Regions from separate parts of the Bacillus sp. DJP31 genome, predicted to be linked through region 1. Evidence: predicted binding sites of a transcription regulator. Region 1 holds the regulator's gene; each other region holds the start of a gene.
What was found. Region 1 encodes Rex, which represses fermentation and respiration genes when NADH is low (regulators of the CRP and FNR family bind a similar motif). Its sites were predicted from a motif close to TTGTGAAATATTTCACAA; they were not measured.

Region 1 (8,267 bases):
GTGATAGAGCTTGCTTCATTTGCGGTGCCTTGGAGCCGTGAAGCATTTTATAATGAGATGGTAAATAATCCTTATGCGACTTATGTTGTCATGCAGGAACGTGACCAAATCATTGGGTATTGTGGATTGTGGGTTGTACTAGAAGATGCACATGTTACAAACATTGCGGTTCTCCCTGCATATCGGGGAAGGAAGCTAGGTGAAGGACTATTGAATCAATCAATGGAGCTCGCAAAAGCATTAGGTGCAGAGCGATTATCATTAGAGGTACGAGTTTCAAATACGGTGGCTCAATCGCTATATCGTAAAATAGGATTTGAAAATGGAGGCATCCGAAAAAATTATTATTCAGATAATGGCGAAGATGCCTTAGTTATGTGGGTGAATATACATGAAACATCAGATCATATTAGGAATTGAAACAAGCTGTGATGAAACGGCTGTTGCCATAGTTAAGGATGGAAGAGAAATTCTTTCAAATGTAGTGGCCTCTCAAATTGAGAGCCATAAACGATTTGGTGGAGTAGTCCCTGAGATTGCATCAAGACATCATGTGGAGCAACTAACGATAGTACTAGAAGAAGCAATAAAGGAAGCCAATGTTACGTTTGAAGATATTGACGGCATTGCCGTAACTGAAGGTCCTGGGTTAGTTGGAGCTTTGTTAATTGGAGTTAATGCGGCGAAGGCCATTTCATTTGCACATAACATTCCACTTATTGGTGTTCACCACATTGCAGGCCATATATATGCCAATCGCTTTGTAACAGAATTTACTTTCCCATTACTAGCATTGGTTGTCTCTGGTGGACATACTGAGTTGATATTGATGAAAGAACACGGCTCGTTTGAGGTAATTGGGGAGACAAGGGATGATGCGGCTGGTGAGGCCTACGACAAAGTGGCGAGAACCTTAAACCTACCATATCCAGGTGGGCCACACATAGATCGTTTAGCACATGTTGGCGAAGTGACCATTAAGTTACCGCGAGCGTGGTTAGAACCAGATTCTTATGATTTTAGCTTTAGTGGATTAAAGTCAGCGGTAATTAATACACTTCATAATGCGAAACAGCGCGAGGAAGAGATCAAGCCAGAGGACTTAGCTGCTAGCTTTCAAGAAAGTGTCATTGATGTGTTAGTAACGAAAACGATGAGAGCAACAAAAGAATATGGGGTGAAGCAAGTCCTACTTGCTGGTGGAGTTGCTGCAAATAAAGGCCTTAGGTCTAGTCTCGAGTCTAAATTTCAGGAGCTTCAACATGTCGAGCTAGTCATGCCACCACTATCATTATGCACAGATAATGCAGCTATGATTGCGGCAGTTGGAAGCATAGCCTATGAAAAGGGAAAACGGGCTCAATTAGACATGAATGCAAACCCAGGACTAGAATTAAAATCTTTTTAAAGAAAAAACACACCTTCTATTGATGAATCCATACTACAAGATGGGGTTCATAAGAAAGTGTGTTTTTATTTATTTGCCCTTAGGTTCAATACTTTGTTCAGCAGTATTCAGGAGTTCAGTAGCTAAGTGAGATAAAGAACCTGTGGATATGCTCATTTCTTGAATAGAATCGACAATGGAATCAAGATCTGTTTTATTTCGATTGAATAATTCGATATATTGATCAATCTCCATTTTTACCGTAACAAAACCACTCTTTACATTATTAATTTTTTGAAAGGAGGCTGTTGTTTTATCATTCATGACTACCATTTGTTCTACTAGATTTGAAACGGTGTTATGACTTTCAACTGTTAAGGAATGAATATTGTTGCTTATTCCTTTTGATCCTTCAGCAAGCTTACGAACTTCACTTGCTACAACGGCAAATCCTTTTCCGTGCTCACCAGCACGAGCAGCTTCGATTGAAGCATTTAAGGCTAATAAATTGGTTTGATCCGCAATGGACTCGATTTCTTTTGTCATACTAGTAATGTTTTCGGAAATTTTCTTTAAAGAATTCATACTTGTAATAGATTCGTGCACTTGAGTTATGACTTCATTGAAGGAGTGTAGCATTTGATCCATTTGTTGTTCGTTTTGATTGGTTAAGGTAACTAGATTTTGACTGCTTTTTTGTGTATGTTCTGTTTCTTTTCTAACTTGCTGTGCACGGTTACTTGTTTCTTGAAGGGAAGCCTCTGTTTGTTCGACGGAAGCTGCGACTTCTTGGCTAATAATTGTTAGTTCTTTTTGAAGTGCCTTATTTCTATCGTTTAATTCATTAACCTCTTGGATACGCCTGTTTACATAATGTCCAGCGACTAATTGTGCATCAAAATTTAATACATGAGTAACAGATAGCAATACTTTTGTCAGTTGTGCAGGATCCGATTGAAAGTGTTCAACAAGCTTTGGTAATACAAGCGTTTGAACGGCTGAATAGGTAGCAAGGAACCAATCAAGTGGCAAGCTTTGTTTATTATGTGTTGCCCCAATTCGTGAGCGCATTTGTAGGTATTCTTCGTTGATGTCTCCACTAAAAACACTTCTAAAATAAGCAACAAAAACAGCCTTTAAGCGTTCTCTTGTAGTCTTTTCTGCAATCATTGTTAGGGTTTTACTTTCATATAAATGATCCAATACTTTTTCTAAAACTTCATCTAAAACAGCAAGAATAGCAGGCTGAATCTCTTTTAAAGTTTGTAGGTGCTCAGAATGGAAGTCCATATATCGTAAACGCTCGGATAATTCAGGCTGACTTAATTGAATAACCTTTTTATGCTCATATTCCATTGTTGCTATATAACTTTGTTGCTTAGCTTGTAACTTCTTGAACAACATTTAAATTCCCCCTAGTGTCTAACATTTTAATAATATCATAGATGATAGAGTATGTTTTATCAATTTTCAATGTGTTGAAATAAAGAGAATATTGTCGATTTCCTGTGGGTATGTGGAAAAGTAGATGTGCATTATGTGGATAAGACTAAATAGCCCTTTATAGACAGCTGTTGATATTGTGGATAAGATTGTGGATATGTGGATAAAAAAAAGCCGACGACTAAACCGTTGGCTTTTTAAGTGTTATATAAGGGAAATATTTCTATTTATAAGAGTTTTATAGCAAAGTGCAGAGAATTTATCCACAGCTATGATTTAGTTTTCTCTAACAATTGCTCCCACTCTTCCATTAGTTGTTCAAGTTGATTATTTGCTTTGTTATTTTCTTCATTTAATTGTGTAACCACTTCATGAAGCTGAAAAATTTCCGGGTCACAGAGCTTTTCCTCATTTGTGGTGATTACTTCTTCAAGTGTGGCTATTTCTTTCTCTATTTCTTCAATTCTTCGCTGTCGCTGTCGTTCTTGCCGTTTGATTTCTTTTTCTTCCTCGAAGCTACGTTTCTCTTCTTTACTCACAGGTGTGGTAGTTGTCAAAACAGATTTCTTTTCTAATTGCTCTATATCTAATAACAGTTGTTTTTTCTCAAGATAATAATCATAATCCCCAAGGAATTCTGTTGCACCAAGTCGCTCCAATTCAAGCACTTTTGTCGCAAGTCGATTGATGAAGTAACGATCATGGGATACAAAAAGAATCGTTCCTGGGTAATCGATGAGTGCATTTTCTAGAATCTCTTTACTATCTAAGTCCAGATGGTTAGTTGGCTCATCTAAAATCAATAAATTTGCCTTTTGCATCATAAGCTTAGATAATGCTAACCTAGCTTTTTCACCACCACTTAAAGAGGAAACTTCCTTAAGAACGTCATCTCCTGAAAATAAAAAGTTCCCGAGTATGGTTCGTATATCTTTTTCAGGAGTAAGTGGGTATTCATCCCATAATTCATTTAAAACGCGTTTATTTGATTTGAGGTTGGCTTGTTCTTGATCATAATACCCAACTGTTACATTGGATCCAAAATGAACAGAGCCAGAGCTAAGTGAGATTTTGCTGATAATCCCTTTGAGTAAGCTTGATTTTCCAACCCCGTTTGGACCTATTAAGGCAATGCTATCACCACGCTTGAGAGAAAAGGTAACGTGTTCAATGGTTGGATTTTTTTCGTCGTAGGTTATGGCTACATCATTGACTCGAACAACATCATTGCCGCTTTGACGGTCTATATTAAAATGGAAGCTTGCCGATTTCTCATCACCAGCAGGGCGATCCAGAAGGGACATTCGGTCTAGCTGTTTCTTTCTGCTTTGCGCACGTTTCGTTGTGGAGGCCCTTGCCATGTTTCGTTGAATAAAGTCTTTTAGTTTAGCGACTTCGTCCTGTTGCTTGTCAAACTGCTTGACGTCTCGTTCATAGGTTTCTGCTTTTTGAATCAGGTATTTACTATAATTACCGTAGAATTTATGGATGGTGTTTCTTGATATTTCGTAAACTTGTCCTACTACTTTATCTAAAAAGTACCGGTCATGTGAAACGATTAGGATGGCGCCAGGGTAGGAGCTCAAATATTGTTCTAACCAAGAGAGTGTAGCCATATCCAAATGGTTTGTCGGCTCGTCCAAAATTAATAAATTAGGCTTTGTTAAAAGCAACTTACCTAAGGCAAGTCTCGTTTTTTGACCACCACTTAGTGAAGATATGGAAGTAGTCGTATCAAAGTGAGCAAAGCCTAAGCCATGAAGAACTGAACGGATGTCAGATTCATATTGGTAGCCACCGTTTTGTTTGAATTGCTCTTGTAGCAAATCATATTCTTTTAACACTCGATTGTAACGAGTTTGATCCTCATAAAGAGCGGGCTCACCCATTTGTGTTTCCATTTGACGAAGTTCTCTTTCTTGTAACTTCAAATGAGAAAAAACTGTAAGCATTTCATCCCATATGGAATGATGAGTATCTAAGCCTGTATGTTGAGCTAAATAGCCAATTGTGACGTCCTTTGGTTTAATGATTTCACCACTGTCTTGTGAATGTATGCCCGCAATGATCTTTAGAAGGGTTGATTTCCCGGCACCATTTCTACCAACGAGAGCAATGCGATCCCTTGATTGTACTTCAAGTTTTATATTCGATAAAATAAGCTCAGAGCCAAAGTATTTTGTAATTTGATTGAGCTGTAATAAAATCATGGTATTCACCTCGAGTTTCCTATTATTAGTGTATATATTTTTTAGGAAACGAGCAACTAAAGAGATGATGGGATTTCACAATTCCTAAATTGTTCACAGGTGCAATTCGTCAAGCTTGAGGAAATAGTGTATAGTCATAGTGAGGAAAACTGACTTGAGGAGGGTTTCGTATGTCTGAATTCACACACTTTAATGAACAAGGCCATGCGAAAATGGTCGATATTTCTTCTAAGACAGACTCTGTTCGAACAGCTATAGCAAGGTCTAGTATTGAGGTATCTGATGAAATCTATCAGAAGATCCTTCACTCGAAGATGGAAAAGGGAGATGTGCTAGCTGTTGCGCAAGTAGCAGGTATCATGGCGGCTAAACGTACTCCTGATTTAATTCCGATGTGTCATCCTATACCAATTAAGGGTGTTAACCTATCGTTTAATTGGGAGCAAAAGGGTAGCAATTATGTATTACTAATAGATGGTGAAGTAAAGACAAAGGGCAGTACAGGTGTTGAAATGGAAGCTCTAACAGCCGTTTCAGTTTGTGCCTTAACAGTCTACGATATGTGTAAAGCGGTTGATAAGGGCATGATTATTGGCCCCACCTTCCTAATGGAAAAAACCGGAGGAAAGAGTGGAGACTTTCATCGAGAGTAGAATAGATGGGTGATAACTAGTGAATCAAGAACAAACGAAAATACCACAGGCTACGGCTAAACGGTTACCACTATATTATCGTTTTTTAAAGAATTTATATTTATCAGGGAAACAGCGGGTTTCATCTGCAGAATTAAGTGAGGCTGTAAAAGTAGACTCAGCGACAATCCGAAGAGATTTTTCTTATTTCGGAGCCTTGGGGAAAAAAGGATACGGTTACAATATTCAATATTTATTGACCTTTTTCCGGAAAACATTGGATCAAGACGAGGTAACGAAGGTTACACTAATTGGTGTAGGTAATCTAGGAACTGCTTTCTTAAACTATAATTTTATCAAAAATAATAGTATGAAAGTAGTAATGGCTTTTGATATTAATACCGGCTTAGTGGGGAATGAAATAGGTGGAGTTCCTATTTTTCATTTGGATGACCTCGAAACACGATTAGAAGAGAATGTATCTATTGCCATTTTGACGGTACCTGCCCCAGTGGCACAGCAAATTACAGACAGACTTGTCAACCTAGGGATCAAGGGAATACTCAATTTTACTCCAGCGAGGATTAATGTTCCACAGGTGGTTCGAATTCATCACATTGATCTTGCAGTAGAATTACAATCATTGGTTTATTTTTTAAAGAACTATCCATTAGACTAAGCAAAGGTTTACGAAAAGATCCTAAACTAAAAGGAGGTGGAAGAGATGGTTGGACCAGGAAGTCTCTTATTAATAGCGGGTGTGGCTGTTCTAATTTTTGGACCGAAAAAGCTACCTGAACTTGGTAAAGCAGCGGGTAATACACTACGTGAATTTAAAAATGCAACTAAAGGTTTAGTAGATGATGATGAAGATGAAAAGAAAAAAGAAGGTAACAAGTAAGGTTAGGATGAGAATATATGAATCAAAATGAGATGTCCGTATATGACCATATTGGTGAACTAAGAAAACGACTTGTCATCGTGTTTATTTTTTTCGTCGTCGCCTTCGTAGGGAGTTTATTTGTAGTCGAGCACTTTATTTTATTCTTGCAAAGAGCGGATGAAGCGAAGGAATTGACGATGAATGCATTCCGGTTAACAGATCCTATTAAAATCTATATGGAATTTGCGTTCATTATTGCCTTTATTGTGACGTTTCCAATTATATTGTTTCAATTGTGGGCTTTCATTAGCCCAGGATTGTATAAAAAGGAACGTAAGGTTACATTAAGCTATATTCCGATGTCCTTATTTTTGTTTTTAGCAGGACTATCCTTTTCTTATTTTATTTTGTTTCCCTTTGTCGTTGAATTTATGACTCAGTTATCGGATCGACTAGCTATTGAGCAGGTCATCGGGATCAATGAATACTTTGAGTTCTTATTTCAGTTAACACTACCTTTTGGTTTGTTGTTTCAACTTCCAGTCGTGATCATGTTTTTAACACGGCTTGGAATTGTGACACCAGCTTACCTGTCAAAATCCAGAAAATATGCTTACTTCGTTTTACTTGTCATTGCGGCCTTTATTACGCCACCCGAGATTATCTCACATTTGATGGTATCAATTCCTTTGTTTATCCTTTATGAAATTAGCATTTTAATCTCCAGAGGTGCTTACAGGAAGAAAATGAAGGCAGAGGTTGCTGAAATTGACGAAGTTGAAAAATAAACATGAAAAAACTCCATTTTTAAAATGGAGTTTATTTTTTTGCCTTTTTTATTTTTCTGCTTAGTGCAAACATTCGAATGGAAACACCAAAATCAAAGGTCGCCACAAGAATTAATACGATCGTATAAAAATTCCAGATGGTTTCAGTTTTATTTTGAATAGCTAGAACCGTGAAGACAATCCCCATTCCTAAATAGAGAAGTCCCATAATAAATGGTGATGTACGCATGATCTCAAATCCTCCAAGTACTTAAAGTGAAACATTAAACAAAAATAGAGTAATAAACGATTGCATCGTCTCTAATTGTTCTTGATATTTTTCGATATCTTCCTTATAAACAAGCTGGATTAATATAACAAGAGTATTCATCGAAACATGTGCGATGATGGGTACGATAATTCGTTTCGTTCGGACATATAAAAAGGCAAAAGTGAAGCCCATGGCTGTATAAATGAGGATGTGTGAGAAATCCATATGTACAATCCCAAAGATGAAAGAACTTAGGAGAGCCGAGATAAAAAAATTAAATCTCTTATGTAGGTTTCCAAATAATAATTTTCTAAATATAATTTCTTCAAGGATTGGCCCAATAATGGAGGTCACTACGATAAATAATGGAGTTATCCTTGCAAATTCAATTAAAACATCTGTATTTTCCGAGCCAGGTTCAATACCGAAAAGTTGGCTTTCAATAGCTGCTGCAATTCCTTGAGAAAATAGGGCTAAAAATACCCCGGCAATCGACCATAGTAATGCTACTGAAATTGTGCTTTTGTCCTTGCGTTGTTCAGTTACTTGCATGTCCTTTCGAAGTAAGAGCAGGATAATCACCATAGCTGTAAAAAAGCTGTAGATCAACCAGTAAGCAATGGCCTCTTCTTTTGGACGAACACCAAGATTATATAGTAATGGAACACCTAATA
Region 2 (8,267 bases), on a different contig from region 1:
CGCAACCTGGTGCAGTTTTTAGTCGAGTTTCTTTAAATGAAAAATGGAGAATATATTTTGAATCATTAATTGGAAAGAAGATATTTAATAACTATCGTTTTACTAAATGGGATATGTATGAATGGTTACAAACCTAATCCTGAACTGGCCAAACATTTACCTGAAACGATCTTGTTTAAAGACACTATTGATGTGTATCATTTATTAAAAAAATGCCAAAAAGTTTTTATCAAGCCGAAAAACGGAAGCTTAGGTAAAGGAATTATGGAACTCTCTACAAACAAAAATGGGTTTCTCCTGAGATATAGAAAAAAAGGGCAAAACAAAGAACATGCTTTTTCGGACTGGAATCTAGCATCTGAGTTTCTTAAAAGTAGATTAAGGGAAAATGAATTCATAATCCAGAAGGCATTAGACATAACAACGCATCAAAAAAGAAAAATTGATTTTCGTATGATTGTGGTTAAGGATTCTACCGGAGACTAAGAAGGATAAAGGTCTTTTTGCAAGGTAGGTCCAAAGGAGAGCATCTTAAGTAATCGAGCGAGTGGAGGCACTATTGAGATTGGGGAAACTACCTTACTTCGAGTATATGAAATGACAAAAGATGAGTCTGCGGAACTTAGAAGTAAAATGGCAGCCATTGCTATTACATTCGCAGCTAAATTAGATACATTTTATCATTATGGAAACTTCGGAGTTGATCTTGCCATTGATAGAAATATGGAAATTTGGACCTTGAACTTACTAGTAGAGACCCCCATCACAACGTTGCAGTGAGTGCAGGCTGTCCAGAATTGTTTTATGAAGCGTGTCTTTCTAATATGCAAAGCTGCTGGATGGATTTGGTGATAGTTGATTACTAAACAACCGTAGAAGGGTTTATTAGAATCTTTGAGCAAGCTGAATTTTTAAGCTTGCTTTCTTTTTGAATGGACAAGGTGCTTGGGATCTCCTTTTACTAAATACTAAATCGGAATTTTTACGTGACTTTTATGTTGGTGTATCTTCTGGTGCTCAGTGAAGATATTGGTTTATTATGTATAATTCCTTATAAATGTAGTGTTTCGGCTCATATATTTGAACTTCGGCTTAAAAAAATGAAAAACGGATCACAAATCCTGAATTTGGCTTACATATTCAGATTTCCGCTTATATATGATTTAGACAAACCGCAAACCTATCATAATCTCTCTAAAGCTCACTTAACTAGATGAGATTTACATTCCTCTGCATGGAAACAAGGTAGGAATTCAGAAAAAAGTAAGGTCTATTTAGTAGATTTGTCATCTAAACAAGAATTTACGCGATTAGGGGTAATTGATCCGGTTTTGGAAAACCGAAAATTCGAAGCTATTCAGATTTTGATTAGATTTAATTCACTAGTCTCACCTTAGATCACATAACCAATGAGTACCGAGCTTTTTATATCCCCCACATACATATCCTTATACAAAGCCATTGGAATCATATTATAATGTGGAAATACTGGATTTTTCAATCGGAGAGGACTAAACCATGGAACCTACCTATGAAAAGGGTCAATGGAAACAGCTAATTACCCTACTTAAAGCAACGGAACCAACCTAAATGGCTGTTCGGCCTTTCACTATTTCTTAGCTTGCTTACCACGATTGCTGGACTTGAATCCCATTGTTAACTAGTCAAATTATCGATAATTTTAGTTTAGATTCACTAAGCAAAGGAGTCATTGCAGGTATTAAAATTGCCTTTTTCCTCCAAGCAATAGCAGGGGGCGTATCGGTCTATATTTTGGCTCGGGTCGGACAGCATGTGATTGCTAGACTGAGAGAACGTCTCTGGGAGAAGCTACTTATACTTCCAATTCCGTACTATGATTCTCATGAAACAGGTGACTCCGTTAGTCGAATGACTAATGACAGGTGTAATTAAAGATTTAATTACAGAGCATTTGACAGGCTTTATCACAGGGATTATTTCTGTTGTAGGGGCGATCATTGTTTTATTTTATTTAGATTGGCCACTCACACTTGTGATGTTTTCAATTATCCCTATTTCCTTGCTGTTTCTGATTCCTGTAGGTAAGAGAATGACAGAAATTTCGAAGGGAATGCAAACTGAGGCGGCTAGCTTTTCTGCAAATATTACAAATTTTTTATCAGAGGCTCGACTTGAAAAGGCTTCAAATGCAGAAGAAAATGAATTTAAGAAAGGCCAAATAGGGATTAAAAAATTGTATGCATTAGGAATAAAGGAAGGTACGATACATGCCATCTTGTCACCTATTATTTCTTCCTTTATTATCATCATACTCGTACTCATTACATTATAGGATTTGGTGGAATCCGTGTTACATCAGGTGCAATGACGGCTGGTGAATTAGCCGCGTTCTTTATATACTTATTTCAAATTATTATGCCAATTACGCAAATCATCGTCTTTCTCACTCAGTTTCAGAAAACAGTCGGAGCTACTGAAAAAGTGTTGTCCATTCTTAATCTTGAAGAAGAAAAATTACATGAGGGGAAGTCTGTCACGCTCAAGGAGCAGGCACTGCATTTCAAAGGGATTTCATTTGGATACGATTCCTCTGAAACCATCTTAAAAGATATAAACCTTACAGCTGAAAAGGGGAAAGTAACAGCGATTGTCGGTCCAAGTGGAAGCGGGAAAACGACCCTTTTTTCATTGATTGAGCAGTTTTATCAACCTCTACAAGGTGAAATTCAATTTGGTAAAGAATCAATTACCAATTATTCCTTAAAGTCCTGGCGCGAACTTCTTGGTTATGTCTCACAAGATAGCCCTATTTATTCCGGAACAATCCGAGATAATATTACGTACGGATTACAAGGAGTCATCCCACAAGAGAAAATAAAAGTTGCTGCGAAAATGGCCTATGCGGATGAATTTATTTTGGACCTACCAAGCGGCTATGAAACCGAGGTTGGAGAAAGAGGAATCAAGCTATCAGGAGGGCAGCGCCAGCGAATCGCCATTGCAAGAGCCCTTCTACGAAGCCCTGAAATTCTAATGCTGGATGAAGCCACTTCAAGTCTTGATAGTCAATCCGAAATTGTTGTCCAGGAAGCTTTGAAGAACTTAATGATAGGTCGTACAACACTTGTGATTGCTCACCGTCTTTCAACAATTGTGGAAGCCGAACAAATTATTTTTTTAGAAAAAGGTAGGGTAACAAGTGTAGGTTCACATGAGGAACTATATGAATCACATGCACTATACAGAGAGTTTGCAAAACAGCAATTGAGAATTCATGATAGGGATGAGATATAAGAACTGATTGCTCTAAATACTTAACTTGCATTAAAATAAGTAAAAGGAATAAGTTAAAGGAGAATCAAATGTACCTAACCATTAAAGAAGCATCCGAGTACCTATCATTATCAGAATCTGCTCTCGAGCGATTAATTCAGGAACGAAAAGTACGTGCCATACATGACGGTGAGCAGTATATGGTTTATAAAGACCAATTTAACTCGCACATCGAGCAAATGGAGAAGTATAAAAAATTGGTAGAAGAAGTGTTAAATGAACCGATTCCAGAGGATATTGACATTAAGGATGAGGATTAATTATATAAATAGGAATAATTAGAAAGGGGAGTGAGCCAATCACTTCCCTTTTGATCTTTGAAAGAGAGTTGACTATAAAATAGTGGATAGTTTCTAAAGGATAAGTAGTTTTGGCCAATACAATGGGACTTTCTTCTAAAAACCATCAAACAAAAGGAGAATGACTAGGTTGTGTGGACAAAAAAACATTCTGTGCATGTTCTACACAAAATGGGATATCAACTTCACTTTTTCGCCACAATCTGTACTAATTTCTGTCACAGCCTTTCTAGGAAGTATGTGATACAATTCATTTACAAAGTCGAATCCTAGCTGAAATTGACTAGGAAATATATTTTTTCAAGTGGCTTGTGAAAAGATGAGCAATCTATATTTTTCATCAAGTTTGTGAATTACTTAACAAACTTCTATTTACTTGTGACACGTTTGTGAAATACTGAACAATCTTCACAATTCGTTTACAATACTCTTCCTCTATAAGGAGATGTGAAAACAATGAAGCTAAAAAGGAACATGATTTTACTTTCAACATTCATGCTTGCTCTCTTTCTAAGCGGCTGTGAAACAAATATGGTTGTTTTTGAGCCACAGGGTCCAGTAGCAAGAAGCATTATGGAACTGATCAACTGGTCCTTGATGTGGATGCTGCTAGTTATTATTGTTGTGTTTGGATTATTTATATTTATCGTTTGGAAATATCGTGAAAAACCAGAGAACATGGATTATGAGCCTCCAGAAGAGCATGGTAGCACGATGCTCGAAATCATCTGGACAGGTATTCCAATTCTCATTATAGCTGCTTTAACCATTCCAACGGTTACAACGTTATATGACCTTGAAGAGGTTCCACAGGGATTTGAGGAAAAGGAGCCGGTTACGATTAATGTGACGTCTGCAGACTGGAAATGGATTTTTAGTTATCCGGAACTTGGAATTGAGACTGTAAACTACGTTAATATTCCTGAAGATACGCCAATTGACTTTAAATTAACATCAGCTAGTACGATGCAATCGTTCTGGGTACCGGCTCTAGGTGGTCAGAAGTATGCGATGAGTAAGATGGAAACACAAATGTACCTAGTCGCTGATAACCCAGGATCTTATTTGGGTAGAAATTCGAACTTTAATGGTCGAGGGTTCACGGAAATGGAATTTGAAGTTCTTTCTCAAACTCAGGCTGATTTTGACGAGTGGGTAAGGGAAGTGCAGGATACGGCTCCAAAGCTAACGGAATCTGAGTATGAGAAGCTATTAAAGCCCACGCATTTAGGTCGGTTAACCTTCTCGAACACGCATTTAGAATGGGTGAATCATGCAGATGTTGATTCCAAATCATACACGAATCCCGAGCTATACCGCTATCATGGCTATCAAGGGAAGACCTTTGAATCAGATGATAACTACAAATATAAATCAGAAAAAGAACCAGAAAGTCAGGATGAGCATGTAGAAGAGGAAGATCCAAACGGAGGTGACCATGATGGGCATTAGATGGGATGAAGTATTGATAACTGGTGACCCGTTAATACTAGGCGCACAAATATCTATCCTACTCACGATGATTGGGATGGTTGCGGGTATTACTTATCTTAAAAAGTGGAAATGGCTTTGGACAGAATGGATTACAACAGTTGATCATAAGCGCATCGGAATCATGTATATTATTGCTGCGGTCCTGATGTTTTTCCGAGGGGGAATGGATGGTCTTCTCATGAAGGCCCAGATGGCCAGACCTGAGATGAAGCTTCTAGATGCGCAGCACTATAATGAAATCTTCACAACGCATGGTGTGATCATGATTTTATTCATGGCAATGCCATTCTTAATTGGACTCATGAATGTTGTCATTCCGCTACAAATTGGAGCAAGAGATGTTGCATTCCCTCAGTTAAATGCACTGAGCTTTTGGTTGTTTATGAGTGGAGCCATGTTATTTAACATCTCGTTTGTCATTGGAGGATCACCGGATGCCGGTTGGACCTCTTATTTTCCACTAGCAGGTAAAGAATTCAGTCCAGGAATAGGGAACAACTACTATGCCATTGCCCTACAAATCGCGGGGATTGGGACGTTGATGACGGGGATTAACTTTATAGTAACTATACTGAAAATGCGTACAAAAGGTATGAAGCTAATGCGTTTGCCAATGTTCTCTTGGACAACACTTGTTACTTCAGTCATCATTGTTGCGGCATTCCCGATTTTTACTGTTGCCCTTGCATTGATGATGTTTGATCGCCTGTACGGGACACACTTTTTCACTCTTTCAGGTGGAGGAAGCGATATGCTTTGGGCAAACCTGTTTTGGTTATGGGGACATCCTGAGGTATACATTGTTGCCCTACCTGCATTTGGGATATTTTCAGAAATCATTGCAACGTTCTCACGTAAATCACTATATGGATACAAGTCAATGGTTTATGCGATTGCCGGTATTGCGATTTTAAGTATGCTGGTTTGGGTGCATCATTTTTACACAATGGGATCTGGTGCCCTAGTTAACTCATTCTTCTCGATTACTACGATGTTAATTGCTGTACCGACTGGAGTGAAGATCTTTAACTGGCTCTTCACGATGAGGAAAGGTAGAATCAAGTTTTCGACGCCGATGCTTTGGGCATTAGCCTTTGTGCCGTGCTTTGTTATCGGGGGTGTGACGGGTGTCATGCTAGCAATGGGGGCAGCGGATTACCAATATCATAATACACTGTTCTTGGTTGCTCACTTTCATTATGTATTAATACCAGGTGTAGTGTTTGCGGTTTTTGCAGGTCTCTACTACTGGTGGCCAAAGATGTTTGGATATATGTTAAATGAGAAAATAGGGAAGGTTCACTTCTGGTTGTTTGTGATCGGATTTAACGTGACATTCATGCCGATGTTCTTCCTTGGCTTAAAAGGTGCGGTAAGACGTGCTTACACGTACTCTGCTGAATCAGGATTTTCTAGTTTGTTCTTAGTTTCCGGGATTGGTTCAGTTATATTAGCCATTGGATTTGCGGCATTTTGCTATAACATTTATTGGAGTATTCGCTACGCGGATCGTAACATCTCAAGTGATCCATGGGATGCTAGAACACTAGAATGGGCGACAGCTTCCCCTGTTCAGCACTATAATTTTGCAAAGCTACCAGAAGTAAAGTCAATGGATGCCTTCTGGTATATGAAGAAGACCAATGAAGGGTTAACATTAAAGGAAAGTGAAATTGAAGAGATCCACATGCCGAGTAACTCAGGATTGCCATTTATGATGTGTGTGTTCTTCGGTATAGCAGGATTCTTCCTAGTATTTGAAGCACATATTGCAGCGATAGTAGCAGGGGTTGGAATTATTGCGGGTCTCATCTATCGGTCATTTGATTACAACGATGGGTACCATGTAAGTGTGGATGAGGTTGCTAAAACAGAACGTACTTGGAGAAATGTAGAGGGAGAGGTGAACAATCATGTCAGCTAATGTGAATACAGCTTTGCCACTTGAATACCAATCTGAACAAAATCGGATGAATATACTTGGTTTCTGGATTTTCCTTGGTGCTGAAATTGTTTTATTCGCTACACTCTTCTCTGTTTATGGGGTCCTCGGTGAACGATATGCCGGGGGACCTACGCCTAAGGATATCATGATGGTAAAAGAAGTCATGATACAGACCTTCCTATTGTTAATCAGTAGTTTCACCTGTGGAGTGGCCATCTTTGAAATGCGTCGTAACAATCTAAAAGGCTTACTAATATGGCTCATTCTTACATTGTTATTAGGTGCAGGCTTCCTTTACATGGAGGTTAATGAATTTATGCACTACGTTCATGAAGGAGCAACGATGCAGACAAGTGCCTTTCTATCTAGCTTCTTCGTTTTACTTGGCACACACGGCTTGCACGTTGCAATGGGAATAGGCTGGGCAACATTGATTATCATCCAGCTGCTGCGAAGAGGATTAACGCCAGTTACCGCTCGAAAAACCTTTATCATTGGTTTGTACTGGCACTTTCTAGATGTGGTTTGGATCTTTATCTTCACATTCGTGTATTTGAAAGGGATGGTGGGGTAGATGGAAAAACGTTTTCCAATTAGCCATGTCTTTGGATTTATCACATCTATGGTTTTAACCTTAGTAGCCGCATGGATTGCCCTTAAAACATCCTTATCCTTTACCGTAATCATGTGGATAATAGGTTCACTTGCTGTCATTCAAGCAGGCCTTCAGCTGTTTATGTTCATGCATGTGAATGAGGGAGAGGACAAGAAGACACAGATAATTAATATTGGATATGGTGTATTCTGTGCCGTAGTCATTGTAGTCGGGTCAGTTTGGGTCTTGAACTCTGGGCATGCTGGGCATTAATAACGACCTTTTAGAATAACATATAACCTCATGAATGGGGCGGAGAATCACATGAGGGATGTTAAGTTGTAAAACACAAATATAATTGCAGATTAAGCCAAAAAAAGCTTGGAGAACTTTCCAAGCTTTTTTATTATCCAAAAGAATAAGAATCTTAGACAATCACTCGGAGATGAAGAACTAACTAAATGAGATACAGAGGTCCTCAGATGCCCGTGAAGTGAGGAAAAGCAATTGAGTGGTAACCAAAGGAATCTTTATTTTACGATCAAACTCTCTGCCTCGAATCGCTAACCTCTTGCATAAGCATTAAAAATAAACCAAATCCAAAAAGCAGCATAGAAGT
Region 3 (8,267 bases), on a different contig from region 1:
TTGCAAGAGATCAATCCTCTCTTTCTGTTTCGCTTTTTATGTCTAATATGCATGAAGGAAAAGAACGTAACATTGGGAAATATTCTGTTATAACTTGTTTTACTCTCAGTTCTTTTTTTATCGTCATAAAAAGTACCTCCCGAGAAGTAATTGTTGATATCAACTCTACTATATGTAACTCACTTTGCATTACTATTTATAATTTCAATATTAGGGTTCTTAATCACCATTTAAAGCGGTAGAAAAGTGAACTAATTTTTCAACATGTACAAAAAAATATTCATCTATTTTAAAATCAAAAACGACTCTTTACTTGAAGTGAAGAGTCGTTTTGTATAATTTATTAAGCAGCAATGTTTACATTTTCTTTTTAATTGTTATTTCTAGACACACCAAACGGTTTGCCTACTGGTAAGATTACTTGTCCAAAATGAGTATTTAAAACTGCTGCAGCAGAACCATAAAAAGATAGTAAAGCAATCATTAATTCTGCGATACCCGCTAGCATATATGAAAATTCATACATTATATTAAATGAACTTAATGATAACCCAATAAATAATAAATCAATTAGGACAAAAATAAAAAACAGAACTTTATGAGTGACCATGGCCCCGACTGTCATAAACAAGCTAAAGATTAAGTACCCTACGAATGCAACACCTAATTGCTTAGAATCTGCAATTGCTAGTAAATTTTCACCTAAAGCCCCAGATTGAATCAGCCATGTTGTCCCAACTCCAAACCAGAATAGGCCAAATGCACCAAATGCTGTTGTACCAAATGTATTATTGTGCTTAGCGTCTATAAGTGCTGCGATTAATTGTGCCAGACCGCCTAGAAAGAAAGCCCATGGCAATATTAACGCGGTTCCTTCTGTCAATCCTAATTTTTGTGATGACGCTACAAGGGTTACCATTGCTAATCCAAACAACCCTAGTGCAGAAGGATCAGCTGTTACCACTTTTACGGAAGTATAATTATGATGATTATTCATAAGATGTTAATCCCTCCTTAGTAGTATGATTTACTAAGGTTACATAAATAATCCCTTTTATCTTAATGTGAAATCGGTAAAGAATAAATTTTATTTATCAAAAAAAACGGCAAAATACAGTATCCAATTTTTACAGGATATCAAAAAATAGTGCCAGGCACTATCTGAATTTTGGTGAGTGCCTGGCACCGGTATTTCCCTATAACCTACAAATTTCCTTAGGACAGCCCTCACAATGACAAATACCCTTTAAATAGTCGAGGTCGTATATCACTAAGTAGCCATTTTCAATATCTAGTACATGATCTTTTTTTAGCTGGGCAATCATTCGATTTACAGTCTCTCTAGTTGCGCCTATTAGGCAACCAATATCAGAGTTTGTAAATTTCTCTGTTATTATAATGTATTTATCTTCTACTTTTCCGAACGTATTGGTCATTCTGATAAGAGTTGACGCAAGTGCTCCATTTTTTCCATAAAAAAGGATATCACGAAGTTTTACATGCATTAAACGTTGCATGACACCCATCCATTTCATGAATTCTATCGGAAAATCTCCATTTTTCCATAAAAGGACTTCCAAATCGCTTTGTTGAATAACTCCAATTTGACAATCATGTATAGCTACAGCACTAAAGGTACAGGTGTCTTTAACAAAACAATCGAACTCTCCAAACATATCTCCCTGACCAAAGTAATAAAAGGTTAAATCCTTCCCATCATCAGTCATCTTTGATAATTTAACTATCCCTTTTTTAATGAAATATAATTTATCAGATGGGTCTCCTTCCCAGAAAATATTCGTTCCTGATTCAACTTTATAATCATACATAATATCTTTCATTTTAGTAAGGTTCTCATCAGTAAAATGATTCGTATTGTGTACTTGATTGCTATTTATTGTCATTGGTATCAAACATAACACCGCCTATTACAAAAGTTTTATTCTACTTTTATTATAAGCCAGGGGGTAAATTTAAATAATCAGGGAATCCCCTCATTCCTCCTCTGTTTTATCCCTATTTTTCTCGAAAAAGAAACCCATCTTCTCAAAGCTAGTGTGATTTATCTTACTGCTATAGTTTAAAAAATGATTTATATTTTAAAAAAGGGTGGTTGAAAGGAAGTGGCGATTTGTTAACAGGAGTGATCTTAGCCGGGGGAAAAGATGACAATATTAATGGGACTTTAAAATCATTTTTACCTTTGAACAAAAAAAGGGTATTAGATTACCAGATTAAAGAGATGAAGAAACTATGTAAGGAAATTGTAATTGTTACTAATACACCTCCCTTGTTTCTTTCGAGTGTTTCATCAGATATTCGGATAATTACAGACTTTCATAAGGATAAAGGAGTATTAGGAGGAATGTTCTCTGCATTATCTCTTTCTACACATCCTTATCTTTGGATTGTAGGAAGTGGTATGCCATTTATCTCTAGTAAGGCAGCTAAATATATGTCATCTATGCTAGAAAACTCTGAATACCATGCTATCTTACCTTACGTGAAAGGAGAAACATATCCACTTCATGGAATTTATAGTAAAGGTCTTCTTCCAACATTTGAAGATTTAAAATGGAGTAGTGATTATAATGATGCATTTCACTTCATTGAACAAACCTCTTATTTAGGTATAAGTGAACAAATGTTTCTTAAGAATAGAATTTCACCATCATTCATATATTCGATCAAAAATGAAGATGATTATCGTCTTGCGATAGCCATGAAAGAAAACCGTTCTTAAGCTTAAAGATGCTATTGTGTATTAGAAAGGAATGAAAAAAGAAGACCCAAAACGCGATCTTCTTATCTACTTTATGCAGTTGGAATTTTTAATAGAATGGTTGTCCCGATATTTTGGTCAGAGGAAATTTTAATTTCAGCACCAATTGATTTTGCACGCTCTTCCATACTAAATAAACCGATACCTCTTCTTTTCTTTGTATCAAAACCATAGCCATAATCCTTTATCTCAACTTCGACTTGGTTATTAAGTTCCGTTATTGTCACATATGCTATATCAACCCCAGCATATTTTCTCATATTGGTTAACCCCTCTTGCAGAATCCGATAAATCGATGTTTCCATTTCATAAGTCAATCTACGCTTTAAGGAACAATTAAATTCAATTCTTATGTCAAAATGAGTTGAAAATCGATGAATAAACGTTCGAATCGCGGGAACTAGGCCTAAATCGTCTAGGACCGATGGTCGCAGTTCCCAAGAAATATTTCGGATATCTTCTATTAAATTTGTTGTTTCATCGTGCATTTGGTCTAATAATGGATGATCGAGTTCATTTTTAAGTCGGCTTATGCTAATTAATAAACTATATAAATTTTGTCCGACCCCATCATGGAGCTCACTTGAAATCCTTTTCCGCTCTTGTTCTTGAAGTCCAATCATTTTAGTCATCATATTTTTCAATTCTTCTTCAACTATTTTTCTATCTGTTACCTCATAACGAATCGCTAAAAATTGATAAGGTTTCCCTTCTTTATCAAGAAAAGGAACAATGGTTGTATCCACCCAATAGAAAGATCCGTTCTTAGCTTTGTTTTTGATTTCACCCTTCCAAACTCTTCCCACTCGAATTGTTTCCCATAGATCTCTAAAGAAATCTTTAGAGTGAAAATCAGAATTTATTAACTTGTGAGTTTTTCCAAGTAGTTCATCTCTATCATACTTTGAGATTTTACAAAATTTATCATTTACATAGGAAATAATCCCTTTTGCATTCGTGATGGCAACTATTGCTGACTCATCTAAAGCAAACTTTAAATCCGACAATTCTTCGATTGAGCTCTGGAGCTCCTCCTGAACCTTACTAAATATATCCTCTTCATTTATTTCGGGTTCAGAACTTGATCCTTCATTTTGATAATACTTCGGATGTTTTTTATTCAATCTTTTCACCTCAATGATTATGACAAAAGACGCAATCCATGCTCTATTTGAGTGACGCAAATCTTAACTTGATCATGTTCTTGTTCACTAAATTCATGGCTTTCTCTATAGCCCACTAATAATACACCCCATATAGTTTGTTCTTTAAAGATGGGGACAGCAAAAGAAGTAACTAGCTTTTCTGCTAATAAAATAGGGAAATTTATCACATTCATATCTTTGCTCGGGAAAGAAGAGATAAGCATTGGTCTTCCTGTCTGAATAACCTGACCAGCGATTCCTTTCCCATAACGAACTGTAATTCGTGTGCATTTATTGTTTTGATTACCGATTACATAATTCCAACCTATTTCTTTTTGTTTATTATCGTGACAGGCAATACCGATAAAATCACACTTTATTAAGTCGTACAGATTATGGTAGGCTTGCTTCATTAGATTTTCGAATTCCATTATATCACTCTATTCTATTGTTTAAAGACCGTAGCTCAATAACCCCTTTTTCACTGCATATTCTACTAATTCTGGCCTAGTTCTCACCTTTAACTTTTCCATAACCTTTGCTTTATGCGTTTCTACAGTCTTTACGCCGATAAATAAATGCTCTGCTATTTCTTTATTTGAAAACCCTTTTGCAATTAACGTCAGCACTTCTTTTTCTCTGTCAGAAAGAAGTGAATACGTATCATTATTTACGCCGCGCTTCAAATTTTCTACATACTCTTTCATGAGCATCTTTGTCGCTGAAGGATATAAATACGCTGATCCCACAGATACAGATTGAATTGCCCTAACAAGCTCATCATGTGGTGCACTTTTTAATACACAACCTGAGGCACCCGTTTTAATTGCTCTGAATAAATATTCTTCATCGTCATGCATGGTAAGTATTAAAACATGAACTTGTGGCAGAAGTTGCTGGATCTCCGCTGTAGCAAGTAACCCATCCTTCCCATGTGGCATGCTTAGATCCATTAGAATAACATCTGGCAAAAGTTCTTTAGCTTTTCTTATACCCTCGTCACCTTCTGTTGCCTCCCCAACTACTTCCATTCCTTCAATTGAGTTCAGTAACATTTTCAAACCTGTTCTTACTACAGCATGATCATCCACTAATAAGACCCTTATCATCTACTATCACCTCTTTCCCCGATGGAATGGATATAATGATTGATATTTCGCCTTCTTCTTTATATCCATGTGTCACTTCACTATTAATTAGAAGTGCTTTTACTTTTGCCTTTTTTATCTCTTCTTGAAATTCACGTGATTGGATAATCTGTTTACCAATTCCTTTTATGAAAATAGTAATGTTCACATTATAAGAGTTCCACTCAAATAGAATCGTTATTTTTTCGGTCTCCGAATAGACTGCGGCTGCTTTTAGCATATCTTGGCATATACGAAATAGCAATGTTTCTTGAAAGGAAGAAATTGTAGTTTTTGTATCATTTTCAAGTAGTTGAATTTCAATACCATATGTTTTTGTATATATAGTAGCATAAGCTCTAAGCGCAGCAAACGCTCCTTGTAAGCTAAGTGATGCTGGATAGAGGTCAATGGAGAACCAACGTAATTCCTCAATGGTTCTTTCAATCATTAAAGTCATTTCGCTCGTGTATTTACACAAGTCCTTATCCTCTGTTTTGTTTTCAATATATTGTAAACCACTATAAACACTATATAGGGTTTGTGCTATACCTTCATGTAATTCATGAGCAATTCTTTTATGTTCTTCCTCTATTGAGTGAATCACATTTGACATTGTTCTAGCACTAAGAAGTGTCATATATTTCTCTCCATTTTATTTATTTTGTGTAAATATATCCTAATTTTGTTTGAAAAAACATCAGGGAATACACTCATTTTCACAAGTATAAATCCCTTATTCAATAAATTGAATCCTACTTCATTTTAGTTTTCTCATAATTCATTTCAAAATAGAGGTGCAAAAAACCTGATAAGTTCATTATCAGGTTTCTTACCTTAGTCAGACTGACTTGTTGAATGGCTCATCGCCTTCATCAGAATCGGACGAAAGCTCCATCGTAATAATTATCATAATGCTCGCTAAAATGACGAATGCCGTTACGAACGAGAATATAATGATCACCCCTCTTCTATTTATTTTCATTTTATCGAAACAAAAACAATTAACCAGTGATATTCCTCACAGACTACAATATCCTTTTTGACAAAAATGTGTCTTAGTAAGAAAATCCTTTATCAGTTTAACCTTATACAGTTAAGACAAGGCTGTTTTCGTAAAGAATGTTGTTTTTAGCAAGAATCAAGATTTAAACAAATGTTGATTGTAGCGAAAGTAGTGAAAATAACCATCCTTTCTCGCGCCCCACAGAAAGCGAGCATCCTGGAGTTGCAATCAACAGACACGGTTATTAGTAACGAAAACAACCTAAAACAAAAACCACTTCCATTGTTAACAGGATTGTCAAATTAAATAGTGCTAGGTTGTGATTTTTATCACAACCTACTAACCCCTTTTTCCCCTAGAATATAGCTATGTATCCCGCTCAACTTAGTACTACTTAGAGTTGACCAATGATTTGTTTAAATTTCTAAACATGAGAAAGGGGCGTTTTTATGCAACCAAGTGTGAAGAAAGACACACCGGTTAAAGTTCCACACGAAAAGGAGTCAAACCTGAAAGGGACATTTGTTTCAGTACTATTACTAGGGGCATTTATTGTTTTATCCTGGATAACTGTTTATGCATTATTTATTCAAAGATTATAGAGAAAAAGGAGTGATTTTTAAATGCATCTTCATAAATACGAAAAAATTTGGTTAATGCTCGGAGGAGCAACAATAGTAATATTTCTTTCTATCATAGGTTTTACCGCATTCGCGATGGACCATATTCCACCAAGTGATTTAACAATCATAGATCCTGAGCTTGTTGATCAAACTCCGCCATTTAATGAGCCGGGCTTAAAACAAATTGGGGATAACGAATACCAGTTAACGATGGTGGCTGAAGCGTTTACCTTTAGACCTAGTGAAGTGGAGATCCCAAAAGGCTCGAAGGTTCATTTTGTTGTAACTAGTAAGGATGTTGTTCACGGATTTGCTTTAGCAGGAACAAACGTCAACATGATGATTGTTCCAGGGCATATCAATTCCTATACTCAGGTATTTACTAAAACAGGAGACTATCTCTTACTATGTAATGAATATTGTGGAATTGGTCATCAACTTATGGGAACGAAAATTAAGGTGGTAGAATAATATGCGCTTGTCAAAACAAGATTCAAAACTAGTACTTATTCATTTGGTTGTTGCCTTTACTGCTCTTCTCATCGGGGCTTTTGCAGGCTTACTTCAAACATTAGTAAGAAGTGGTTCTCTTACCTTACCAGCAGGTATTGGGTATTATCAGTTATTAACAGCTCACGGGGTATTATTGGGACTCATCTTTACAACTTTCTTTATTATCGGGTTTTTATATGCATGTATAGCGAGAACCCAAAATGATTTAACAGCTGCTTCTAGAAAGCTTGGCTGGATCGGGTTCTATGTGATGCTAATAGGTACTGTTTTAGGTACGGTCTTAATTTTACTTAATAAAGCAACTGTTCTTTATACCTTTTACGCTCCACTTCAAGCATCACCATGGTACTATATCGCATTAGCTCTTATAGTTGTTGGAAGCTGGATTAGCTTTGCTGGTATGATTCATACGTATTCTTCATGGAAAAAAGAAAACAAAGGACAATTGTCTCCTCTTTTAAGTTTTATGGCTATTGCTACAATGACGATGTGGTTTATTGCGACACTTGGAGTTGCAGCAACCGTCCTATTTCAGTTCATTCCATGGTCGTTTGGATGGGTTGAAACCATTAATATTTTATTAAGTAGAACACTATTCTGGTATTTTGGTCATCCATTAGTATACTTCTGGTTACTCCCAGCTTATATGTGTTGGTATGCTATTATCCCTAAAATCATTGGAGGTAAAATCTTTAGCGATTCACTAGCACGTCTTTCATTTGTACTCTTTATACTATTTTCAATTCCAGTTGGTTTTCACCATCAGCTCCTAGAGCCCGGTATTAGCCCAATCTGGAAATACACTCAAGTTGTACTCACCTTTATGGTAATTATTCCATCCTTAATGACAGCCTTCTCACTCTTTGCTACATTTGAAATTTATGGACGTGAAAAAGGAGCAAAAGGACTATTCGGTTGGGTAACAAAGCTACCATGGAAGGATGCTAGATTCTTCGCTCCTTTTATGGGGATGCTAATTTTTATTCCGGCAGGTGCTGGAGGAATTATCAATGCTAGTAACCAGCTTAACCAAGTTATTCATAATACCCTATGGGTTACAGGTCACTTTCA
Region 4 (8,267 bases), on a different contig from region 1:
TAGTAGATAAGGTAGATATTATCAACTTATCATTAGGAAATGATGTAAACGGTCCAGACTGGCCAACAAGTATTGCGTTAAATAAGGCCGTAGAAAAAGGAATAGTAGCCGTGACATCTAGTGGAAACTCAGGTCCAAAGATGTGGACGGTAGGTTCACCAGGCACTGCCCAAAAGGCTATTTCAGTTGGGGCATCTACACCTCCTATAATGGTACCTTTTCTTACAATGGGTAGCAATAAGAGTGAGATAGAACTCACACCTATGCAAGGAGCGAAGCCATGGGATTTCTCGAGAGAGGAAAAGCTTGTTGACGCAGGTAAAGGGTTTTTAAAAGATTTTACCGAAAATGTAAAGGGGAATGTTGCATTAGTTGAGCGAGGAACCATTCCTTTTACAGAAAAAGTAGCCAATGCTGTTGAAAAAGGGGCTATAGGTGTAATTATCTATAACAATGTAAAAGGTAATTTTGCAGGGGCATTGGAAATCGATGCATTGGTTCCGGTCGTTTCTATTTCAAAAGAGGATGGGGATGATTTAAAGAGTTCGCTTCTAAAAACAAATTACATCCAAACAAGTTTTAAAAAGATAGAAGATAGCATGGCTGACTTTAGCTCTCGAGGGCCTGTAACCTACACTTGGGATATAAAACCAGATGTTGTAGCACCAGGCGTGAATATCAAGAGTACGATCCCTAATGGATATGAATCCTTACAGGGGACAAGTATGGCAGCTCCGCATGTTGCTGGGGCAGCAGCTCTCATCAAACAATCTCATCTAGACTGGAACCCTGATCAAATTAAAGCTGCACTTATGAATACGGCAAAGCGGCTAAGTAACGAAAAAGGTTACTACTCTCCTATTGAACAAGGCGCAGGTCGAATACAAATTGATAAAGCAGTGCGTGCAGAGACACTCGTTTATCCAGGTTCTTTTTCATTCGGTATGTTTCATAATGAGGAAACACGAAAAGAGAAAAAGGTAACCATTACAATCGATAACCAATCGAACGAGGAGAAAACCTATTCATTTGAGCTACCCAAATCAGAGAATGGGCTACAATGGAAACTGCCATCCTCTTTAAGTATTCCACCAAAGCAGCAAAAAAAAGTTACCGTGTCACTAGATATAACCCCCTCTATTATAAAAGAAGGAATCCATTCTAATTGGTTAACGATTTATGAAGAGGGAAATCCCATACATCTCCCTTATATATTTGTAATAGAAGAACCTGACTATCCACGAATTATGGGGTTCCAGTTCGGTCAAGGTGATTCCCCGGAAACATATCTCTATGAAGCATACCTTCCTGGAGGAGCAGAAGAATTTGGAATCGCTTTGTATGACCCAGACACTTTTCGCTTTATAAAATATTTAGATTTTGCGAAGGACGTTTCAAGAGGAATCGTAAAAAAACAATTAACTAAAGAGGAGATTGGTTTAAAGGGAGTCTATAAAGGTTTAGTTTTCGCGAAGAATAAAGGGAGAGAGGACACGATAGAGGTAACAATTTCTATTAATGAATCTACAATTTTAGAAAAAAAATAGTGTGAGGGATGTAGCTGTATAGCTGATTCATATAGTGATATGTCTACAAAAATAAATGTGAACAATTTGAAAACAATCAAAGGCGAGCTTGTGAACTTTTTACCTGATATGCGTTGACATTGACAATGCCCTATTGTATGCTTACAAAGGGAAAAGTGATAAGGTTTTCATGCGCATTCTAACAAGGTTTTGTTTGAATCTTCAGATTGAAAAAACGACTTTGTCGTTGCCGAAGGGGAACACAAAAAATGCCCGAAAAAAACCGGCATCCATTTCATGCAATGGCCTTAATGTCTGCCATTCTTTCGCAACTAGTAGGTTCAATCCTCGTTGGGATTTTTCTTGGACGCTGGATCGATCAGATGGTCGGTACCTTCCCACTATTTTTAATCATAGGTCTCTTGCTAGGCCTTGCAGCAGGTGTTTATGCTTTGCTGCGATTAATACGCCAATATTTCTCAGGAGAATAGGTACATATGATTGATTTGAAAGACATCTTTGTTAGATATAGAAAATACATGCTATATTTGTGTTCTTTATATTTACTTGGTTGGGGTTTTACCCCTTATCAAACTATATTTTTAGGATTATTACTAGGAACGATTCTGAGTCTTTACAATCTGTGGGTAATGGTAAGGAAAATCGACCGATTGGGAAAAGCTATAGTAGAAGGTAAAGGTACAGCATCACTGGGTACACTTACAAGGCTAGCTTCAGGGGCCCTAGTTGTTTTAATTTCCCTCCGGTTTCCAGCATACATTCACATTGCCGGAGCAATACTGGGATTAATGACAAGTTATATTGTCATTATGATAGATATTATCATCCAATACTTTTTAAGTAGCAGGGAAAAGAGGTGAACACAAATTGGGTCATTCAACTCCTACTGTTGAATTCTTTGGACTACTATTTAGTTGGTCCAATATTATGATGACAAGTATTACTGCTGTCATCGTGTTAATCATAGCTATTTTAGCTACCCGTTCATTATCCTTATATCCGACTGGAGCACAAAACTTCATTGAATGGGTCATGGATTTTGTCAAAAACATTATTAATAGTACGATGGATTGGAAAACAGGTGGAAGATTCCTGACCTTAGGGATGACACTCCTCATGTATGTATTTGTTGCAAACATGATAGGGTTGCCGTTTGCTATTATAGATAAAACTACACATACCTTATGGTGGAAATCTCCAACAGCTGATCCGATCATTACACTTACTCTTGCAGTAATGGTTGTTACATTATCACATTTTTATGGTATAAAGCTTAAAGGGGCAAAGGAATATGGTCGAGAATTCTTTAGACCAATGCCATTTTTATTCCCTTTAAAGATTATTGAAGAATTCTCAAACACATTAACATTAGGTCTACGTCTTTATGGAAATATTTTCGCCGGGGAGATTTTACTAGGATTACTTGCTGGATTAGCAGTAGCAGGCTATGAGACAGATTTCTTCTCTGGGGTAGTCGGTACAGTCATGGCTTTTATTCCAATGATAATATGGCAAGCATTTAGTATATTTATTGGAGCAATACAAGCATTTATTTTCACCATGTTAACGATGGTTTATATGGCACACAAAGTTAGTCATGACCATTAAAATAAATTTTAACAGTTAACTTATTTTTTATATTATAAGGAGGAATTAGTAATGGGTGCATTAGCAGCAGCAATTGCAATTGGTTTAGCAGCATTAGGAGCAGGTTTTGGTAACGGGATGATCGTAAGTAAAACAGTTGAAGGGATCGCTCGTCAACCTGAGTTACGTGCTCCACTTCAAACTACAATGTTCATCGGGGTAGCATTAGTAGAGGCGATTCCTATCATCGCAGTAGTAGTAGCGTTCATGGTAATGGGTCAAAACTAAGCTTTGTAAAATAATGTTCAATAGTGGCGAAGTCGTCTCTACTAGAGAATCTTCGCCATTCCTTTATGTAAAAATAGTGAATATTCTTGACATAATCGATAGATAAAAGTCGAAAAACACCGAACTTTTTGAAAGGAGTGAGCAATATGCCATTCAATCCCGATCTATTTATTTTAGCTGCAGAAGCTGGTACGTTTAGGTTAAACACGGGCGATATCCTATTTCAGCTATTTGTATTCTTAGTACTATTAGCACTTTTACGTTATTTCGCATTTAATCCTTTGATGGGCATTATGAAGGAACGTGAAGTCCGGATTGCTAATGAAATAAAATCAGCTGAAGTAAGTAATTCAGAAGCTAAAAAGTTAGTTGAAGAACAACGAGAGTTATTAAAGCAATCACGCATAGAAGCACAAGGATTAATTGAAAATGCAAAGAAGCTTGGTGAAGAGCAAAGAAATTCCATTATTCAAGAATCTCGCACTGAGGCAACTCGCATTAAAGACTCTGCAATAAAAGAGATTCAACAAGAAAAAGACCAAGCAGTTTCTGCACTGCGCGAGCAGGTAGCTTCATTATCTGTACTTATTGCTTCTAAGGTAATTGAAAAAGAACTGAATGAGCAAGATCAACAAAAACTAATTAGTGAGTACACTCAAGGTCTAGGAGAAGCGCGATGAGTAATGGAACAATAGCTAAACGTTATGCAATCGCACTTTTTCAAGTTGCTAAAGAGCAGAACATTTTGGATCAAGTCGAACAAGAACTTCTTGTTGTTAAAACAGTTTTTATTGAGAATAAGCAACTAATCACTCTTTTTAACAATCCTAAGGTTACAAAAGATAAAAAGAAATTGATCGTGAAGGAAAGTTTTTCTAACCTTTCTTCACCTGTTATAAATACATTACTGATTTTAACCGACCGTAACCGCCATGCAATTATCATAAGCATTGTAGATTTCTTCACAGAAGCTGCAAATGACGCAAGAGGAATTGCGGAGGCAACGGTTTACTCGGTAAGAGAATTAACAATAGACGAGAAAAATGCACTATCTCAAGCTTTTGCAAAAAAGGTAGGCAAATCAACTCTTCGTATTCAAAACATCGTTGATAAAAGCTTAATTGGCGGAGTGAAGCTCCGTATAGGCAACCGTATTTATGACGGAAGTGTAAGTGGAAAATTAGCACGTATTGAACGTGAATTATTGACTAATAGAACGTAGATAGGGGTGAATTTCATGGGCATCAAAGCAGAAGAAATCAGTGCGCTGATAAAAAAGCAAATTGAAAACTATCAGTCTGAAATTGAAGTGAATGATGTAGGTACAGTTATCCAAGTTGGTGACGGTATCGCTCGTGCTCATGGCCTCGACAATGTCATGGCTGGAGAACTTGTAGAATTTTCAAATGGTGTCATGGGAATGGCGCAAAACCTTGAAGACAATAATGTAGGTATTGTTATCTTAGGTCCATACAAGAAAATCCGCGAAGGTGACGAAGTACGTCGTACAGGCCGTATCATGGAAGTACCAGTTGGGGATGCACTTGTTGGTCGCGTCGTTAACCCTCTTGGACAACCAGTAGATGGAAGAGGTCCAATTGAGACTTCAAAAACTCGTCCGATTGAAAGTCCAGCTCCAGGAGTTATGGATCGTAAATCAGTACACGAACCATTACAAACAGGTATTAAGGCAATTGATGCTCTAATCCCGGTTGGCCGTGGACAACGTGAATTAGTAATCGGTGACCGTCAAACAGGTAAAACTGCGGTAGCTATTGATACTATTCTAAACCAAAAAGATCAAAACATGATTTGTATTTATGTAGCGATCGGTCAAAAAGAATCAACAGTTCGTGGAGTTGTTGAAACATTACGTAAGAATGGCGCATTAGATTATTCTATCGTTGTGACTGCGTCTGCATCTCAGCCAGCTCCATTACAATACTTAGCTCCACTTGCGGGTGTAACAATGGCAGAAGAATTCATGCATAATGGTAAGCATGTTCTTATCGTATATGATGATCTTTCAAAGCAAGCTGCTGCATACCGTGAGCTTTCATTACTATTAAAGCGTCCTCCGGGTCGTGAAGCATATCCAGGGGATGTATTTTACTTACATTCACGTTTACTAGAGCGTGCTGCTAAGCTTTCTGATGCAAAAGGATCAGGTTCTATAACTGCACTTCCATTTGTTGAAACGCAAGCTGGAGATATCTCTGCTTACATTCCTACAAACGTAATCTCAATTACGGATGGACAGATTTTCTTACAATCTGATCTATTTTTCTCGGGAGTACGTCCAGCGATCAATGCAGGATTATCTGTATCTCGTGTAGGTGGATCTGCACAAATTAAAGCGATGAAGAAGGTATCTGGAACATTACGTTTAGACCTTGCTGCATACCGTGAACTAGAAGCGTTTGCTCAGTTTGGATCTGACCTTGATAAAGCAACACAAGCAAAACTTAATCGTGGAGCTCGTACTGTAGAAGTACTTAAGCAAGGTTTAAACAAACCGGTAAAGGTTGAAAAGCAGGTTGCCATCCTTTATGCATTAACTCGTGGATTCTTAGATGATATCCCTGTATCAGACATCACTCGTTTTGAAGATGAGTATTCAATATGGTTAGATCATAACAGCAAAGCGCTTCTTGACCACATCGTAGCTACGAAAGATCTACCAAGCGATGAGGATTTTACGAATGCGATAAACAACTTCAAAAATACTTTCGTTGTTTCTGAGTAATAGATTCAGCTAAGTAGCATTTCTATGTTACTTAGCTACTTACAGAAGCCATGTGAAAACATAAACAAACATGCTTTTAGGTATTTTAAAAAAGGTGGTGAAAACCTTTGGCATCCTTACGTGATATAAAATCCAGAATTACTTCTACAAAAAAGACAAGTCAAATTACAAAAGCAATGCAAATGGTATCAGCAGCGAAATTAAATCGTGCCGAAAACAATGCAAAAGCTTTCGTTCCTTATATGGAAAAAATTCAAGAAGTGGTTGCAAACATTGCTCTAGGATCTACCGGTGTTACACACCCAATGATGCAAACGCGGGTAGTAAAGAAAACTGCTTATATCGTTATCACATCAGACCGTGGTTTAGCTGGAGCATACAACAGTAATATTTTACGTACTGCTTTTCAGGCGATGAAAGAACGTCACAAAAGCAATGACGAGTTTGCTGTCGTAGTGATTGGTAAAATCGGTTTAAACTTCTTTAAAAAGCGTGGGGTACCGGTAGTTTCAGAAATCACTGGATTAGGTGATTTACCAACATTCGCAACTATTAAGGATATTGCTAGTAAATCAGTTAGCCTATTCGAAGATGGAACGTTTGATGAATTATACCTTTACTATAACCACTTTGTAAGTGCCATTGAGCATGTAGTAACCGAGAAAAAGCTACTTCCATTAACGGATATCGCTACTTCTACAAAGTTAACTTCCTATGAATTTGAACCATCACAAGAAGATATTCTAGAAGTTTTACTTCCACAGTATGCTGAAACCTTAATATACGGAGCTCTATTAGATGGGAAAGCAAGTGAACATGCAGCGCGTATGACTGCCATGAAGAGTGCAACTGATAATGCTAAGGAGTTAATCAATAACCTTACCTTAAAATATAACCGAGCGCGTCAAGCAGCGATTACTCAAGAGATTTCTGAAATCGTTGGTGGAGCAGCTGCACAACAGCAGTAATGAAAAGCTGAAGTGCCCGTCTTTCCCTCTGGCATAGCAAATGTTCTGAAGTGGGGAAAAGGGTGAACTTCCCTTTTATCCGATTGAGGTTATTTGACCTCAGGCGGGCTGGGTGCCAAAGCTAGCCAAATCCGAATAAATAGTCAAATACAAAAAAATGTTCTAATAGTAAGTTAGGAGGGAAATCGATGACAAAAGGACGTATTACCCAAGTTATGGGTCCTGTTGTAGACGTACAGTTTGAATCTGGACATCTTCCTGAAATTTATAATGCCCTTACAATTAACCATACAGCAACTGGAGAAAATGCAGTTAGCATCAAGTTAACACTTGAAGTTGCTCTTCACTTAGGTGACGACACTGTTCGTACAATTGCAATGGCTTCAACTGACGGAGTTGTTCGTGGATTAGAAGTTACTGATACTGGATCACCTATTTCTGTACCTGTTGGTGATATTACTCTAGGGCGCGTATTCAACGTTTTAGGTGAAAATATTGACCTTGATGAAGCTCTTCCTGCAGGTGTTCGTCGTGACGCAATTCACAGACTAGCTCCTACATTTGAAGAATTATCAACAGAGGTAGAAATTCTTGAAACAGGTATTAAAGTAGTTGACTTACTTGCTCCTTATATTAAGGGTGGTAAGATTGGTCTTTTCGGTGGTGCCGGTGTTGGTAAAACGGTATTAATTCAGGAATTAATCAACAACATTGCTCAAGAACACGGTGGTATTTCGGTATTTGCTGGTGTAGGAGAGCGTACTCGTGAAGGAAATGACCTTTACCACGAGATGAGTGAATCAGGAGTTATTAAGAAAACAGCGATGGTATTCGGACAAATGAACGAGCCACCTGGAGCACGTATGCGTGTAGCTTTAACAGGTTTGACAATGGCAGAATATTTCCGTGATGACCAAGGTCAAGACGTACTATTCTTCATCGATAACATTTTCCGCTTTACACAAGCAGGATCTGAGGTTTCTGCCCTTTTAGGACGTATGCCTTCAGCCGTAGGTTACCAGCCTACACTTGCTTCTGAAATGGGTCAATTACAAGAACGTATTACGTCAACAAACAAAGGATCAATTACTTCTATTCAAGCGATTTATGTTCCTGCGGATGACTATACGG

Region 2: qoxA (cytochrome aa3 quinol oxidase subunit II) is a predicted target of Rex. The motif match lies at 3,961-3,978, and genes of this name have one in related genera.
Region 3: ACOI1C_RS15110 (cytochrome c oxidase subunit 2A) is a predicted target of Rex. The motif match lies at 6,378-6,395, and genes of this name have one in related genera.
Region 4: ACOI1C_RS07190 (AtpZ/AtpI family protein) is a predicted target of Rex. The motif match lies at 1,603-1,620, and genes of this name have one in related genera.

What each region holds. Positions count from the first base shown of each region.
Region 1 is NZ_JBMERO010000041.1:3,763-12,029, forward strand. It holds gene rimI (ribosomal protein S18-alanine N-acetyltransferase) at 1-420, shown strand, start outside; gene tsaD (tRNA (adenosine(37)-N6)-threonylcarbamoyltransferase complex transferase subunit TsaD) at 392-1,408, shown strand; gene ACOI1C_RS21010 (methyl-accepting chemotaxis protein) at 1,478-2,035, opposite strand; partial or broken gene ACOI1C_RS21015 (protoglobin domain-containing protein) at 2,264-2,791, opposite strand; gene ACOI1C_RS21020 (ABC-F family ATP-binding cassette domain-containing protein) at 3,100-5,040, opposite strand; gene moaC (cyclic pyranopterin monophosphate synthase MoaC) at 5,211-5,693, shown strand; gene ACOI1C_RS21030 (redox-sensing transcriptional repressor Rex) at 5,713-6,351, shown strand; gene ACOI1C_RS21035 (twin-arginine translocase TatA/TatE family subunit) at 6,397-6,573, shown strand; gene tatC (twin-arginine translocase subunit TatC) at 6,591-7,343, shown strand; gene ACOI1C_RS21045 (YdiK family protein) at 7,375-7,572, opposite strand; gene ACOI1C_RS21050 (CPBP family intramembrane glutamic endopeptidase) at 7,594-8,267, opposite strand, start outside.
Region 2 is NZ_JBMERO010000009.1:60,408-68,674, reverse strand. It holds gene ACOI1C_RS10405 (hypothetical protein) at 1-137, shown strand, start outside; partial or broken gene ACOI1C_RS10400 (YheC/YheD family protein) at 118-780, shown strand; partial or broken gene ACOI1C_RS10395 (ABC transporter ATP-binding protein) at 1,519-3,276, shown strand; gene ACOI1C_RS10390 (excisionase family DNA-binding protein) at 3,345-3,575, shown strand; gene qoxA (cytochrome aa3 quinol oxidase subunit II) at 4,071-5,066, shown strand; gene qoxB (cytochrome aa3 quinol oxidase subunit I) at 5,056-7,032, shown strand; gene qoxC (cytochrome aa3 quinol oxidase subunit III) at 7,022-7,627, shown strand; gene qoxD (cytochrome aa3 quinol oxidase subunit IV) at 7,628-7,921, shown strand; gene ACOI1C_RS10365 (hypothetical protein) at 8,190-8,267, opposite strand, start outside.
Region 3 is NZ_JBMERO010000017.1:10,916-19,182, reverse strand. It holds gene ACOI1C_RS15145 (acetate uptake transporter) at 371-997, opposite strand; gene ACOI1C_RS15140 (Crp/Fnr family transcriptional regulator) at 1,197-1,904, opposite strand; gene ACOI1C_RS15135 (molybdenum cofactor guanylyltransferase) at 2,114-2,743, shown strand; gene ACOI1C_RS15130 (PAS domain-containing sensor histidine kinase) at 2,815-3,906, opposite strand; gene ACOI1C_RS15125 (GAF domain-containing protein) at 3,924-4,358, opposite strand; gene ACOI1C_RS15120 (response regulator) at 4,380-5,036, opposite strand; gene ACOI1C_RS15115 (sensor histidine kinase) at 5,011-5,694, opposite strand; gene ACOI1C_RS15110 (cytochrome c oxidase subunit 2A) at 6,510-6,662, shown strand; gene ACOI1C_RS15105 (cytochrome c oxidase subunit II) at 6,684-7,154, shown strand; gene ACOI1C_RS15100 (b(o/a)3-type cytochrome-c oxidase subunit 1) at 7,156-8,267, shown strand, end outside.
Region 4 is NZ_JBMERO010000005.1:136,804-145,070, reverse strand. It holds gene ACOI1C_RS07195 (S8 family serine peptidase) at 1-1,547, shown strand, start outside; gene ACOI1C_RS07190 (AtpZ/AtpI family protein) at 1,796-2,017, shown strand; gene ACOI1C_RS07185 (ATP synthase subunit I) at 2,024-2,407, shown strand; gene atpB (F0F1 ATP synthase subunit A) at 2,415-3,155, shown strand; gene atpE (F0F1 ATP synthase subunit C) at 3,207-3,422, shown strand; gene atpF (F0F1 ATP synthase subunit B) at 3,569-4,102, shown strand; gene ACOI1C_RS07165 (F0F1 ATP synthase subunit delta) at 4,099-4,644, shown strand; gene atpA (F0F1 ATP synthase subunit alpha) at 4,660-6,168, shown strand; gene atpG (ATP synthase F1 subunit gamma) at 6,276-7,136, shown strand; gene atpD (F0F1 ATP synthase subunit beta) at 7,325-8,267, shown strand, end outside.